DNA from 2 places in the Bradyrhizobium sp. ISRA442 genome. Region 2 is predicted to be linked to the other one. Evidence: riboswitches for the same ligand, from Rfam matches in the RefSeq annotation. Region 2 holds a riboswitch; the other holds the start of a gene.

Region 1 (7,277 bases), on a different contig from region 2:
TCCTGCGAGCTGCCGTCCTACCTGCTCACGACCGATAGCCAGCTCCACAAGGTCGCCGATACCGTCAAGGCCGGCAAGCCGCTCGAGATCCTGGTCATCGGCAGCCGTTCGACCACCATTCCGTCCTCGGAAAACAGCTCCTATCCCGCGCGCATGGAGGCGATCCTGAAGGAGATGCTGCCGCCGTCGGAGGCAGTGCACGTCTCCGTAGAAATACAGAGCAAGAAGACCGCCGAGGAGGCCGCCTCCACCTTCGTTAAGCTGATGGAAGAGAAAAAGCCTACTTTGGTCATCTGGCAGACCGGGACCGTGGATGCTATCCGATCCATCGATCCCGACGATTTTCGTGGCGCAGTCACCGAAGGGGTTGCTGCGTTGCAAAATGCAGGGGCTGACGTCGTCTTGATGAATTTGCAGTACAGCCCGCGAACCGAAACCATGATCTCGGTGCCGCCCTATCTCGACAATATGCGCGTGGTGGCCCAGGAGCACGACGTCCCGCTGTTCGACCGTTTCGCGATCATGCGGCAATGGAATGATCAGGGTCAGTTTGACCTATTCAGCCCATCGCGTGGCCCCGAACTGGCAAAGCAGGTCCACGACTGCCTCGGCCGGGCGCTGGCGCAATTCCTGATCGACGCCGCCCATCTTGGGCCGGTCCAGCAGCAAAATTGAGGTCTAGAGTTAATGAGTTCTCTCCGCCCTTTTTGCCTGTCGGCATGGCTCGCCGCGTCCACGGCGGCGCTGCTGCTGACATCTGCCTCGCTCTCGCCGGCGCAGGCGCAGGCCGCGCAGGCAACGCCCGCGCCGCAGCAGACGGCCAATAATCCTGCTCCCGCATCACAGTCCCAGACCACGGCGGCCGCGACCACGCAGCCGCCTGCCGAGCAGCGCGGCATCACCGCGCGCGCCATTGACAAGGTGAAGCAGGCGGCAAAGTCCGCGGGCGACATCTTCAACCGCGTGCCCTGCCTGCCGCCGAAGGGCGGCGCGAAGACGATGGGCTCGCTGCCGCATGTCGCGAACAAGCTGGTCGAGGGCAAGCCCGTCGTCATCGTTGCGTTCGGATCGTCGTCGACCGCAGGCTTCGGCGCGAGCTCGCCGGAGTTCAACTACCCGAACCGCCTCGCAGCCCAGCTTCGCCGGCACTATCCAACCGCCGACATCAGCGTCATCAACGCCGGCGTCGGCGGCGAGGACGCGCCCGAGATGATGAAGCGCCTTCAGACGGAGGTGATCGACCGGCATCCGGATCTCGTGATCTGGCAGGTCGGCACCAACGCCGTGCTGCGCAATCTCGATCCCGGCGAGACGGCGAAGCTCGTCGAGGACGGCATCGGCCGCATCCAGGCCGCCGGCGGCGCCGACATCGTGCTGGTCGACCCGCAATATTCGCCACAGGTCAATCGGCGCGCCGAGAGCGCCGGCAAGATGGTGAAGCTACTCGGTAAGGTCGCCGAGCTCCGTCACGTCGGCATCTTTCCGCGCTTCGAGGTGATGCGCGAGTGGCACGAGAAGCAGGCGATCCCGGTGGAGAGCTTCGTCATCGCCGACGGCCTGCACATGAACGACTGGGGCTATGCCTGCTTCGCCCAGCTCCTCGGCGACGACATCATCCAGTCCGTCGGTCAGATCAAGCTCGGCGTGAATGTGCCGGCGGACGTGCGGACGTATCGGCCGATGTAGGCAGAAGCGAGTAGGGAATCGCGAATAGCGAATAGGGATTCACCACTCGCCATTCGTACCTCACGCCTGCTCCAGCGCTGCAGTTGTAGGGTGGGCAAAGGCGCGCTCTTGGCGCGCCGTGCCCACCATCTATCGACAGTGTGATCGTGAATGGTGGGCACGCTGCGCTTTGCCCACCCTACGATTTGCGACTTCTCTGCGATCTCACGCCTTTTCCAGCGCCGCGGTGAGATCCTCGATCAGATCGTCCGCATGCTCCAGCCCCGTGGAGAAGCGGATGAAGCCCTCGCTGATGCCGAGCGCGGCGCGGTCTTCCGGCTTCAGGCGCTGATGCGTCGTGGTCGCCGGATGCGTGACGAGACTCTTGGCGTCGCCGAGATTGTTGGAGATCTTCGCGAGCTTGAGCGCGTTCAGCACGCGGAAAGCAGCCGCCTTGCCGCCCTTCACCTCGAAGCCGACCAGTGTCGAGCCGCCGCGCATCTGCTTCTTCACCAACGCCGCCTGCGGATGGTCGGCGCGGCCGGGGTAGACCAATCGCGAAATCTTCGGATGGCTCGCCAGCACTTCGGCGACACGGGCGGCCGTATCGGTCTGCGCGCGCACGCGCACGCCGAGCGTCTCCAGGCCTTTCAGCAGAACCCAGGCATTGAAGGGCGAGATCGACGGCCCGGTCTGGCGCATGAAATTGTGGATGTGTTCGGCGATGAAAGCTTCCGAGGAGAGGATGATGCCGCCCAGGCAGCGGCCCTGGCCGTCGATATGCTTGGTCGCGGAATAGACCACGACGTCGGCGCCTAGCGCGAGCGGGCTCTGCCAGATCGGGGTTGCGAACACATTGTCGACGACGAGCCGTGCGCCGCCCTTGTGCGCGATCTCGGCGATGGCGGGAATGTCGAGCACGTCGAGCGTCGGATTGGTCGGGCTTTCCAGGAAGAACGTCTTGGTGTTCGGCTTCAGCGCACGCTGCCACTGGTCGAGGTCGAGGCCGTCCACTAGCGTCGTCTCGATGCCGTAGCGCGGCAACAGGTCCTGCACGACATAGAGGCACGAGCCGAACAGCGCCCGCGAGGCCACCACGTGATCGCCGGCCTTCAGTGGCGCCAGGATCGCGGTGGTTACCGCGGCCATGCCGGTCGCCGCCGAGCGGGCGGCTTCGGCGCCCTCCAGCTCGATCATGCGGCGCTCGAACATGGCGATGGTCGGGTTGGAATAGCGCGAGTAGATGAAGCCGGGATCCTCGCCCTTGAACCGCGCCTCGCACTCCTCGGCGCTGCCGTAGACGTAGCCCTGGGTCAGGAACAGCGACTCCGACGTCTCGCCATATTGCGAGCGCAGAGTGCCGGAATGGACCAGGCGGGTTTCGGGACGATAGTTGGCAGGCGACTTCGACATAGGTACCTCCGACGTGACCACATGAGCGAAAATGGTCACAAAAAAACCGGCCTGGATATCTCCACTGGCCGGGATCACAGAGGTCCCCGGCCTGTTTAGCGACTTATTTAACGTGGCTGCAAGCCGGCCGGCTCAAATCACCACGGGATAAGTCATGCTCTTATTCTGCCGCGCCCTTCCCGTCAAGGCGTCCATCGGATAGCGGTAAAAGGTTCGTTTTTCCGCGTATCGGATGCGTTTTGACCCGAGTTGAGGACCACCGTTTGACGTTCACGGTTGCCGCCGATGCCAATGGTATCCTGCCCGACCGCATGATCGCGGCGATGGCGGATGACGGGCTCATCCTGCCCGCCTACGACTTCGTCGAAAGCCAGATCCAGCCCGCAAGCCTCGACCTGCGCCTTGGCGACATCGCCTACCGCGTGCGCGCGAGCTTTCTGCCGGGCCCCGGGGCCACCGTCGCCGAACGCATCGACGAATTGAAGCTGCACGAGTTCAGTCTCGCCGACGGCGCGGTGCTGGAGACCAACTGCGTCTACATCGTGCCGCTGCTGGAAAGCCTCGCGCTGCCGCCGGAGATCGTCGCCGCGGCGAACCCGAAGAGCTCCACCGGCCGGCTCGACGTCTTCACCCGCGTGATCGCCGACGGCACCCGCCGCTTCGACATGATCGGCGCCGGCTATCACGGTCCGCTCTATGCCGAGATCAGCCCGAAGACCTTTCCGGTGCTGGTGCGTGAGGGCTCGCGGCTGTCGCAGGTGCGCTTCCGCACCGGCGATGCCATCCTCAATGCCGATGAGCTCGATGCGTTGCATGCGGCCGAGCGTCTCGTCGACATCGATGAGGCCGATCTCTCCGGCGGTGTCGCCGTTTCGGTCGATCTCTCCGGCGAGAAGGGCGGCGGTTTCGTCGGCTACCGCGCCAAGCGCCACACCGGCGTGGTCGATGTCGACCGCCGCTCCGGCTACGCGGTTGAGGATTTCTGGGAGCCGATCTCGGCGCGTCCCGACGGCAACCTCATCCTCGATCCCGGCGAGTTCTACATCCTCGCCTCCAAGGAAGCCGTGCAGGTGCCGCCCGACTACGCCGCGGAGATGGTGCCATTCGATCCGCTCGTCGGCGAATTCCGCGTGCACTATGCCGGCTTCTTCGATCCCGGTTTCGGCTATGCCGGCGCCGGCGGGCAGGGCGCCCGCGCGGTGCTGGAGGTGCGCTCGCGCGAAGTGCCCTTCATCCTCGAGCACGGCCAGATCGTCGGCCGCCTCGTCTACGAGAAGATGCTGGCGCGGCCCGACGCGATGTACGGCCAGCGCATCGGCTCCAACTACCAGGCGCAGGGCCTCAAGCTATCGAAGCATTTTCGAGTGTAGCAACATCCTGCAGCAGCCCGGATGCAGCGAAGCGACATCCGGGATCTGGTGATCCCGCAGCTCGCTTCGCGCTGATGCGGGCGACTGTTTCGCATATTTCTCCGCTGTCATTCCCCGCGAAAGCGGGGAATCCAGTACGCCGCAGCTTCTCCGTATTCGTCACGGCCTCTGGAATACTGGATCGCCCGATCAAGTCGGGCGATGACACCGAATGTGCGTCAGGTCGCGAAGCGACATTCGGAACTCTCCCCACCAAATATCCCGGATTGCGCTGCGCTTCATCCGGGCTACATTTCGTGCGAGGTACCGAAATGACAGATCAACCCCAACTCGACGCAAGAATCCTCGACGACGTCGCGGATGCGCTGATCTATTCGGATCGCTCGGGCACGATCGTGCGCTGGAATCGGGCATCGAGCGCTCTGTTCGGCTTCTCCGCGGAAGAAGCGCTCGGCCAAAATCTCGATCTGATCATTCCCGAACATTTGCGCGCCGCGCATTGGAAGGGATTTGAGGCTGCGATTGCGAGCGGCGCGATGAAGCTTGCAGGGCGGCCGACGCTGACCCGCGCGTTGCATAAGAGCGGACGCAGGCTCTACATTGAGATGACGTTCGCGCTGGTGCGGGACGCCGGCGGCGCCGTGCAGGGGTCGGTGGCGATGGCGCGCGACGTGACCGAGCGGGTCGAGCGCGAGCGCGCCGCCAAGGCGGCAACGTCGCAAAATTCGTGATGCGGAATTGACGGGCAGCCGTGCAGGGCGCCCTGCATGCGCATCATGTTGCCTGCCACGAGGGGCAGTGACACACTCGATCAAAACAACGATCGGGAGTGAACATGGCCGCAGCTTTAGACTCCGCGCAGGAAGCCCAGTGGAAACGCTGGCGCGCCATCGCCGACCTCTACCACGCCTATTTCACTGGCCTCATCCTCACTGTGGTGACGCGGCGGGGCACGGCGGATGCTGCCGAATTCGTCTTCCGCGTGTTCAGGAGACAGCAGCAGGAGCGCTTCCTGCCCGGGCTCGAGAAGCTCGGGATCAATCATCTGCCGCCCGCGGTGGCGGCCGCGCAATATCACTATCTCTCCAACTGGATCGGCGGCGTGCACGTCGAATACATGTATGAGAGTGACGCTAAGGCCTGGATACGCTATCCGCCGCCGCGCTGGATCTGGAAGGGCACCGCGATCTGCGGCGTGCCGGGCGAGGTCTCGCGCGCGATGCTGCGCGGCTGGCACGCCAACAACGGCGTCGCGCTCGGCGATCTCCGGCTCGGCTTCGTCTGCACCAAGCAGAGCGTCGACGGCCAGGACGGGCTCGAAGGATACTATTACGAATACGATCATCCGCTCGAACTCGACCAGCGCCTGGTGTTCGCGCGGCATCTGGAGGCGCCGCTGTTCGATGCGAAGATGGCACCGGCCTTGCCGGTCGCAAGCTGGCCGAAGCCACGGCTGGAAAAGGCGCATCGCAACTACGCCATGGAATATGTGCGCACCGCCGCGCCCGTGATGGTGCAACTCTTCGGCCCGGAGGATGCCGGCTATCTGCTGCATCTCACCGGCAAGCTGATCGGCATGCAGTATTTCGACGAGGTCGCAGCGGCGCTGTCGGCAAGCCGTGGTGGCGCGGGCGAGTTCGCATCGTTCCTGCAAGCGCTATTCGCCGCGCAGGACGATGCCGAGGAGACGATGAGGTCCGAAGGCACGTTCGAAGTTCGCCAGCAGAGCTGGAAGCTGATGGACGACGTCGCCGACTATCATCCTGTATGCGCCAAGGTGCTGGAGGGCCTGTTCGGGGGACTCGCCGCCGGATGCGGCCGGCATATCGGCGTGCACATGCGCGCGGCTGGCGGTGGGCGGCCGCCGCTGGTGTGGACGATCGGCTAGCGAAGATTCGATCCGCAGGTTTCGCCTCTCCCCGCTTGCGGGGAGAGGCCGCAGCCCATCGAAGATGGGATGCGGGTGAGGGGGGCTTCCGCGAGTCCGTCAATTTACGTGATTGCGGAAGCGGCCCCCCACCCCGGTCCTCTCAGCGCGAGCGAAGCTCGTCGCGGCCCCGTAAGAACGGGGAGAGGGAGAAGAAGGAGCGGAAGCAGCTCAATTCCATCCGCTGAAATGCGCTGCCGCAGGGCACGCCTGCGCCCGGCGCAGGAGGAATCTGCGCCCGCCGTGCTAACAAGCACCGCAGCGCGCCTTCCGCGCGAAGAAAACCATTGGCACACCTAGTCATTGCCGCGCCCTTGATCGGCGTCCGTGCTCCGGAGAGGAAATGTCCGACATCGCCGAAATCCCGGTCGATGAACGAGAGCGTCCGCTGCCACCGCCTTCGCGGCCGGTGAAGAGCGCGCTCACCGATGGACCGATCCTGCGCACGCTGCTCGGGCTTGCGTGGCCGAACGTGGTTGCGCTGTCGGCGGGCACCTGCGTGGTGATCGCGGAGACCTCCTATATCGGCCGGCTCGGCGTCGAGGCGCTGGCGGCGATGGCGCTGGTGTTTCCGACGGTGATCCTGACCATGACGATGTCGGGCGGCGCGATGGGCGGCGCGGTGGCCTCGGCTATCGCACGCGCGCTGGGCGCCGGCGATCGTGAGCGCGCCGGCACGCTTGCCGCGCATGCGCTGCTGATCGGCATCAGCTTCGGCCTCGTCTTCATGCTCGGCATGCTCATCTTCGGGCCGCGGCTCCTGGAAGTGCTCGGCGGCCGCGGCGCGGTGCTCGCGCATGCGATCGCCTACACGCAGGTGTTCTTCGGCGGCGCTGTGCTGCCCTGGCTGCTCAACACCATGGCCGGCGTGTTGCGCGGCACCGGCAACATGAAGCTGCCCT
Region 2 (7,277 bases):
CCGCGCCGCGCTCGAAGCGCGAGCCGCGCGCAAGGTGCCGATAGCGGTGATGTCTGGTGGCGTAATGTGCGCTGTGATGCACGTAGTCGTGCCGGCTTACGTGATGACGATGAGACCGTGCTGACGCCGGAGAAATGAACACGGCCGCAGCCGCGAAGAGGAGAGCCAGCGCGACGACGAGACGCGACAGGCGGTACGCAAACAACTCAAGCATTCTTCATCCTACGTTGACACCCCCAATTCCCATCGGCCCATGCAGTGGCCGACATCCGTCGGGCCGTAAAAACGTTAGATGTGGCAAGAACAAGACATCGCACCGCGCTGCAAAACGCCACTTCCGGAATTGTTGCGATGATTTTGTGTCGCTGCTGGTCTGAGGCTGCCGTATTGCTGCCGACAGCATTAACTGCGATCCTGTTCGCACGGCTTTATGAGAGGGAAAGGTTAATGCCCCACGCCACGACCAGGGACGACGTCCGCATCTATTTCGAGGAAGCGGGCCAGGGATCGCCCATCATTTTTCTGCACGAGTTCGCGGCCGACTACACCAATTGGGAGCCGCAGATGCGCTACTTTTCGCGCGGCCACCGCTGCATCATCTATTCCGCGCGCGGCTATACGCCGTCGGACGTACCGACGGGCGATGTCTACACCTACAAGCACTTCTACACCGATGCGTTGGCCGTGCTCGATCATCTCAAGATCGATCGCGCACATCTCGTCGGTCTGTCGATGGGGGCGTATTCGTCATTGCAGATCGGCCTCAACGCGCCAGAGCGCGCATTGTCGATGACGCTCGCCGGCGTCGGCTCCGGCTCGGAGCTCGAGAACCTTGAGGCATGGCGGAAGCAGTGCCGCGACAACGCCGAACAGTTCGAGACGCTCGGCTCCATTGAGGTCGCCAAGGTCACGCGCGAGGCGCCGAGCCGGATTCCCTTCCTGGTGAAGGACCCGCGCGGCCATGCCGATTTCTACGCGGCGCTGGCACGGCATGACGCCAAGGGATCGGCCAACACGATGCGCGGATTCCAGGGCGGCCGTCCCTCGATCTACACGATGACGGATGCGATCAAGGCTGTGGCGACGCCCACGCTGATCATCTGTGGCGATGAGGACGATCCGTGTGTCGGGCCGAGCCTGTTCCTGAAGCAGCATTTGCCGGCGGCCGGGCTCGCGATGTTTCCGAAGTCGGGCCACGTGCTCAATCTGGAGGAGCCCGCGCTGTTCAACGCGACGGTGGAGCGGTTCGTCACGCTGGTGGAAGCCGGGCGATGGCCGGTGCGCGATCCGAGGTCGATGCCGGCGAATTAGTCCGACCGCATCACCAGGCACTCCGTCATTGCGAGCGCAGCGAAGCAATGACGAAGTGTAGCATCAGCTCCTCATCCTGAGGAGCGGAACGCGCGTCTCGAAGGATGGAAGGCCCGGCTGGTAGCCTCGCCCTTCGAGACGCCGCTACGCGGCTCCTCAGGGTGAGGGTCTACCAGATAGCTTCGCTCGCGCGGACGAAGATACTATTTCCTCCCGCCGCGGCTCAGCAGGAACACGCCCTGCTCGCCGAACAGATTCCACACCCACCAGGGCAGCCGCACCCGCAAGGGATGGCCATAGAGGTCGAGCGCCTCGGCGCGCTCCATCTTGACGTGGATCTCGTCGCAGAGCTGGACGAAATCCTTGATGGTGCAGAAGTGGATGTTGGCGGTGTCATACCAGGTCGCCGGGAGGTTCTCCGTGCGCGGCATGTGGCCGCCGATCAGGAGCTGCAAGCGCATCTTCCAGTAACCGAAGTTCGGGAACGACACGATCGCGCGGTGGCCAATGCGCAGCAGATTCTCCAGCACCACCCGCGGCTGCCGCGTCGCCTGCAGCGTCTGCGACAGGATCACGTAGTCGAAGGCGTCGTCGGGATAGTTGACGAGATCGGCGTCGGCGTCGCCCTGCACCACCGCAAGCCCCTTGGCGACGCAGCGGTTGACGCCCTCGCGCGACAGCTCGATGCCGCGCCCGTCGATGCCGCGGGTCTCCAGAAGCTGAAGCAGGTCGCCGTCGCCGCAGCCGACATCGAGCACCTTCGAGCCCGGCTTGACCATCTCGGCGACCAAGAGATGGTCGGCGCGGTAATGGCCGGGGTACTCGGCGGCAAGGCCGTTGAGCGGCAGTAGTTCCTGTACAGACATCGCTAGCTGCCCTTGCTGGTGAGTCCGCGCGCCTTGCCTGCCGATTGCAGGAAGGCGCGAGAGATATCGAAGAATTCGGGGACGTCGAGCAGGAAGGCGTCATGGCCGCGATCGGTCTCGATCTCGGCGAACGATACCCGCGCGCTCGACGCGTTCAGCGCATGCACCAGCGCGCGCGATTCCGAGGTCGGGAACAGCCAGTCCGAGGTGAATGACACCACGCAGAACCGTGTCTTGATGCCGGTGAACGCTTTCGCCAGCACGCCGTCGTGGTCGGCGGCGATGTCGAAATAATCCATCGCACGCGTCAAGTAGAGATAGCTGTTGGCGTCGAAGCGCTCGACGAAGGAGGAGCCCTGATAACGCAGGTAACTCTCGACCTGGAAGTCGGCATCGAACGAGAAGGTCGGCAGTTCGCGATCCTGCATGCGCCGGCCGAACTTGCGGTGCAGCGCGGCGTCCGAGAGATAGGTGATATGGGCTGCCATCCGCGCCACCGCGAGACCGCGGTGCGGATGGAGGCCGCGATCGGTGTAGCGGCCATTGTGCCAGTCGGGATCGGCCATCACGGCCTGCCGGCCGAGTTCGTGGAAGGCGATGTTCTGCGCCGAATGCCGTGTCGAGCAGGCAATCGCGAGCGCCGAGAACACGCGGCCCGGATAGGCCGCGGTCCATTGCAGCACCTGCATGCCGCCCATCGAGCCACCAACCACCGCAAACAGCGTGGCGATGCCGAGCCGGTCGATCAGCATGGCCTGTGCGCGCACCATGTCGGGGATGGTGATGACCGGGAAATCCAGCCCCCACACCTTGCCGGTCGCGGGATTGATTGAGGCAGGCCCGGTCGAGCCCATGCAGCCGCCAATCACATTGGAGCAGATGATGAAATATCGGCTCGGATCAAGCGGGCGGCCGGGGCCTACCAAGGTGTCCCACCAGCCCGGCTTGCCGGTGACCGGATGCACGTTGGCGACATGCTGGTCGCCGGTCAGCGCATGGCAGATCAGAACGGCATTGGTGCGTTCGGCGTTGAGCTCGCCATAGGTCTGGTAGGCGATCTGGAACGGCGAGAGATCGATGCCGCAATCGAGCGGCAGCGGCTGATCCGCGCCAAAATGCGCGACCTCCGAGCTCGGATGATCCACCTCATGCGACCGGTCGTCGGCACTGATCGCCGGACTGGGAATCGACTTGACGCCAACCATCTCTGACCATCGACCTCGTTTGCGATCAGCCCTCGCGAGCCGCCGCTGAAATCAGGCCATGAAAAACCCGGCCTGAACGATAGGTTCGGCCGGGATCGGATGCGTCCCCGGCCTGTTTAGCGAGTTTTTTAACGTGGCTGCAAGCCGGCCGGCTCAAATGACCACGGAACAGGCAAAAACTACTGGCTTGGGCGGTTTTCGTCAAGCCGCGGTCCGGATTAACCAAATTCGTCCCCGTTACGTCTGCCAAAAAGGCCGTCATTTCTCTTTGCTTTCGCCGCCCATCCTGCCTAATCAGGACCTTGACCCGCAGCGGATCCGGCCTGCCGATCCGCCTTGGACCGCCTCTCAACAGCACCTGACAGATATGTCCCAACGTCCGCCCGCGCCACCATCGTTGCAGGAATTGCGCAAGGAGATCGATGCGATCGACGAGGGCATGCATCGCCTCCTGATGCAGCGTGGCGACATCATCGACCGCCTGATCCAGGTGAAGCAGACCCAGGAGGTGGGCTCCGCCTTCCGGCCCGCACGCGAGGCCGACATGATGCGCCACCTCGTCCAGCGCCATCGCGGCATCCTGCCGCTCGACACGGTCGAGAGCATCTGGCGCGTCATCATCTCGACGTTCACCTACGTCCAGGCGCCGTTCGCGGTGCATGCCGACGTGTCGGTGAGCGAGCCCGCGATGCGCGATTCCGCGCGATTTCACTTCGGCTTTACTGTTCCTTACGTCGCGCATTTCAGCGCGCAGGCGGCGGTCGAGGCCGTGGCGAAATCCAAGGGCGATCTGGCGCTGGTCTCGGCGACCTCCAGCCGCACGCCTTGGTGGCTCTCGCTGGAGGAAGTTGGCGCGCCAAAAATCATCGCGCGGCTGCCCTTCGTCGAGCGCGCTGACCATCCGGCGGCGCTGCCGGTGTTCGTGGTCTCGCGCGTCGCCGACAGCGCCATGGTGACGGAGGTCGAGACGTTCAGCGTGCGCGTGTCCGGGTGGAATGCCGAGATCGCACGCGCCCTGTCGCCGCTCGCCGAGATCGTGGCGGTGCCCGATACCGCGTTCGACGGCGCGGCGCTCCTGATCTCGATCACTGCGGCGACGAGCCTCGACAGGATCAAGGCAGCCCTGATCGACGCGGGGGCCTCGGTCCGCTCCACGGCCCTCGTCGGCAGCCACGCAACGCGCTATACGGTGGCCCCGACCGGGACGAAATCGTAAATCGCGAGCCGCCCCGCCAATCCGGAGTCCAAGATGTCCCGCCCCGTGCCGAATCCCGGCATTCTCGATATTGCGCCCTACACGCCCGGCAAGAGCCCGGTGCCGGAGCCGGGCCGCAAGGTGTTCAAGCTGTCGGCCAACGAGACGCCGTTCGGGCCCTCGCCCAAGGCGATCGAGGCCTTCACGCACGTGGCGACGCATCTCGAGGACTATCCGGAAGGCACCTCGCGCGTGCTGCGCGAGGCGATCGGCCGTTCCTTCGGTCTCGACCCAAACCGCATCATCTGCGGGGCCGGCTCGGACGAGATCCTCAATCTGCTCGCCCACACCTATCTGAGCCATGGCGATGAAGCGATCTCGACAACCCATGGCTTCCTTGTCTACCCGATCGCGACCATGGCGAACGGGGCCAGGAACATCGTGGCGCCCGAGAAGAACCTCACTGCCGACGTCGACGCCATCCTCAACGCGGTGACGCCGCGCACCAAGCTGGTCTGGCTCGCCAATCCCAACAACCCCACCGGCACCTATCTGCCGTTCGACGAGGTCAAGCGCCTGCGCGCCGGCCTGCCCTCGCACATCCTGCTGGTGCTCGACGCCGCCTATTGCGACTACGTTTCTCGTAACGATTACGAAATGGGCATCGAGCTCGTCGCCACGACCGAGAACACCGTGGTGACGCACACCTTCTCCAAGATCCACGGCCTCGCGGCGCTGCGCATCGGCTGGATGTTCGGGCCCGAGCACATCATCGACGCGGTCAACCGCATCCGCGGCCCCTTCAACGTGTCGACGCCGGCGATGTACGCCGCGGTCGCCGCGATCGAGGACACCGCGCATCAGGCGATGTCGAAGCAGTTCACCGAGACCTGGCGCAACTGGCTGACCGAGGAGATCGGCAAGCTCGGGCTCAAGGTGACGCCGAGCGTTGCCAATTTCGTGCTGATCCACTTCCCGACCGACAAGGGCAGGACCTCGGATGACGCCGACGTCTTCCTGACCAAGCGGGGCCTGGTGCTGCGGGCGCTGAAGAACTACGGCCTGCCGCATGCGCTGCGCATGACCATCGGCACCGAGGAGGCCAACCGCCTCGTGGTCGAAGCCTTGCGCGAGTTCATGGCCGGCAAATGAGCGCGCTTCCGCACTTCCAGCGCGTCGCGCTGATCGGCTTCGGGCTGATCGGCGGCTCGATCGCGCGCGCTGCGAAGCTTCAAGGGCTTGCGGGCGAGATCGTCACCACCGCACGCTCGGAGAAGACGCGTGCACGGGTCGTCGAGCTCGGCATCGTCGACCAGGTCGTGGCGACCAACGCGGAAGCGGTGAAGGACGCCGATCTCGTCATCCTCTGCATCCCCGTCGGTGCCTGCGGGCCGGTGGCGCAGGAGATCGCTGCGCATCTGAAGCCCGGCGCGATCATCTCCGATGTCGGCTCGGTCAAGGGCGCCATCGTAAAGGACATGGCGCCGCATCTGCCACAAGGCATTCATTTCGTCCCGGCGCACCCGGTGGCGGGCACCGAGCATTCGGGGCCGGACTCCGGCTTCGCCGAGCTCTTCACCAACCGCTGGTGCATCCTCACCCCGCCCGAAGGGACCGACACCGCCGCCGTCGAACGGCTGCGCGGCTTCTGGACCGCGCTCGGTGCCAAGGTCGAGGTGATGACGCCGGATCACCATGACCTCGTGCTCGCCATCACCAGCCATCTGCCGCATCTGATCGCCTACACCATCGTCGGCACTGCCGACGAGCTGGCGCAGGTAACGGAATCCGAGGTGATCAAGTTTTCGGCCGGCGGCTTTCGCGATTTCACCCGCATCGCGGCGTCCGATCCGACGATGTGGCGCGACGTCTTCCTCGCCAACAAGGAAGCCGTGCTGGAGATGCTCGGCACCTTCAACGAGGATCTCGCAAAGCTCACCCGCGCGATCCGGCGCGGTGACGGCGAAGCCCTGTTCGACCATTTCACCCGCACCCGCGCCATCCGCCGCGGCATCGTCGAGATCGGCCAGGATTCGGCCGCGCCCGATTTCGGCCGGCCGCACGCTGCGCTCGACAAGAAATGACGAGCATGGGCCCAGCCGATCGGATCCGGCCGGGCCCACCTCAGAACGCGCAGCGCTCACGGACGGAAGCAATCCTATTTGGCCTTGGCTGGGTGCGGCATCAGGTGCCGCGGCGACTTCGCCATCGGCGGCACGAACGCCATCACATCCCGCGCGCCGCTGAGTGCGGCGGCACGATCGCCATTGGGGTACTGGGCCGCGAAAGCGGCCGGCTCCTGCGATTGCCACTGCGCGAGCGCGGGCGTCGCAAATGCGGTCGTGACGGCAATGGCGGCAATGAACAGCTTGGACTTCGTCATGGTGGTCTCTCCTGAACCGGCCGCTAAATTGCGCGGCCGACATGGAGAGAGACCGGACGTCGCAGCCTCGCATTCCCGGTGCGGGGCCGCTTCGCCATCACGATGGCGCGAAGGTGCCGTGACGGCCCGTCAATAGAGCGGCGGGATCTGTCCGACCTTGATCGGGCCGAGCAGCACCGCGCCGTCGACGAAGCGCAACGGGAAGCTGCGGGCCTTCTTGCCCTCCAGCGTGCTCTCGGTGCCGAGCGAATTGATGCCGGCGGCAACCCCGACATTGGCGTTCTGCTTGACGACCTTGCCGAGGCCGGGAATGGCGC

What was found. Region 2 has a riboswitch for S-adenosylmethionine ahead of metX (homoserine O-acetyltransferase MetX). Riboswitches for the same ligand answer to the same signal wherever they lie in the genome.
Region 1: it holds a riboswitch for S-adenosylmethionine, as region 2 does, so the genes downstream of both, MTR72_RS36305 (O-succinylhomoserine sulfhydrylase) here and metX (homoserine O-acetyltransferase MetX) in region 2, are expected to answer to the same signal.

What each region holds. Positions count from the first base shown of each region.
Region 1 covers NZ_JALGCN010000030.1:33,218-40,494, reverse strand. Annotated here, with positions in the region: gene MTR72_RS36315 (SGNH/GDSL hydrolase family protein) at 1-675, shown strand, start outside; gene MTR72_RS36310 (SGNH/GDSL hydrolase family protein) at 688-1,686, shown strand; gene MTR72_RS36305 (O-succinylhomoserine sulfhydrylase) at 1,891-3,078, opposite strand; SAM riboswitch at 3,153-3,232, opposite strand; gene MTR72_RS36300 (2'-deoxycytidine 5'-triphosphate deaminase) at 3,342-4,448, shown strand; gene MTR72_RS36295 (PAS domain S-box protein) at 4,760-5,179, shown strand; gene MTR72_RS36290 (hypothetical protein) at 5,284-6,336, shown strand; gene MTR72_RS36285 (MATE family efflux transporter) at 6,719-7,277, shown strand, end outside.
Region 2 covers NZ_JALGCN010000003.1:241,049-248,325, reverse strand. Annotated here, with positions in the region: gene MTR72_RS07465 (TIGR02594 family protein) at 1-214, opposite strand, end outside; gene MTR72_RS07460 (alpha/beta fold hydrolase) at 448-1,311, shown strand; gene metW (methionine biosynthesis protein MetW) at 1,515-2,177, opposite strand; gene metX (homoserine O-acetyltransferase MetX) at 2,180-3,382, opposite strand; SAM riboswitch at 3,478-3,557, opposite strand; gene MTR72_RS07445 (chorismate mutase) at 3,750-4,598, shown strand; gene hisC (histidinol-phosphate transaminase) at 4,632-5,729, shown strand; gene MTR72_RS07435 (prephenate/arogenate dehydrogenase family protein) at 5,726-6,661, shown strand; gene MTR72_RS07430 (hypothetical protein) at 6,736-6,960, opposite strand; gene MTR72_RS07425 (DUF2125 domain-containing protein) at 7,090-7,277, opposite strand, start outside.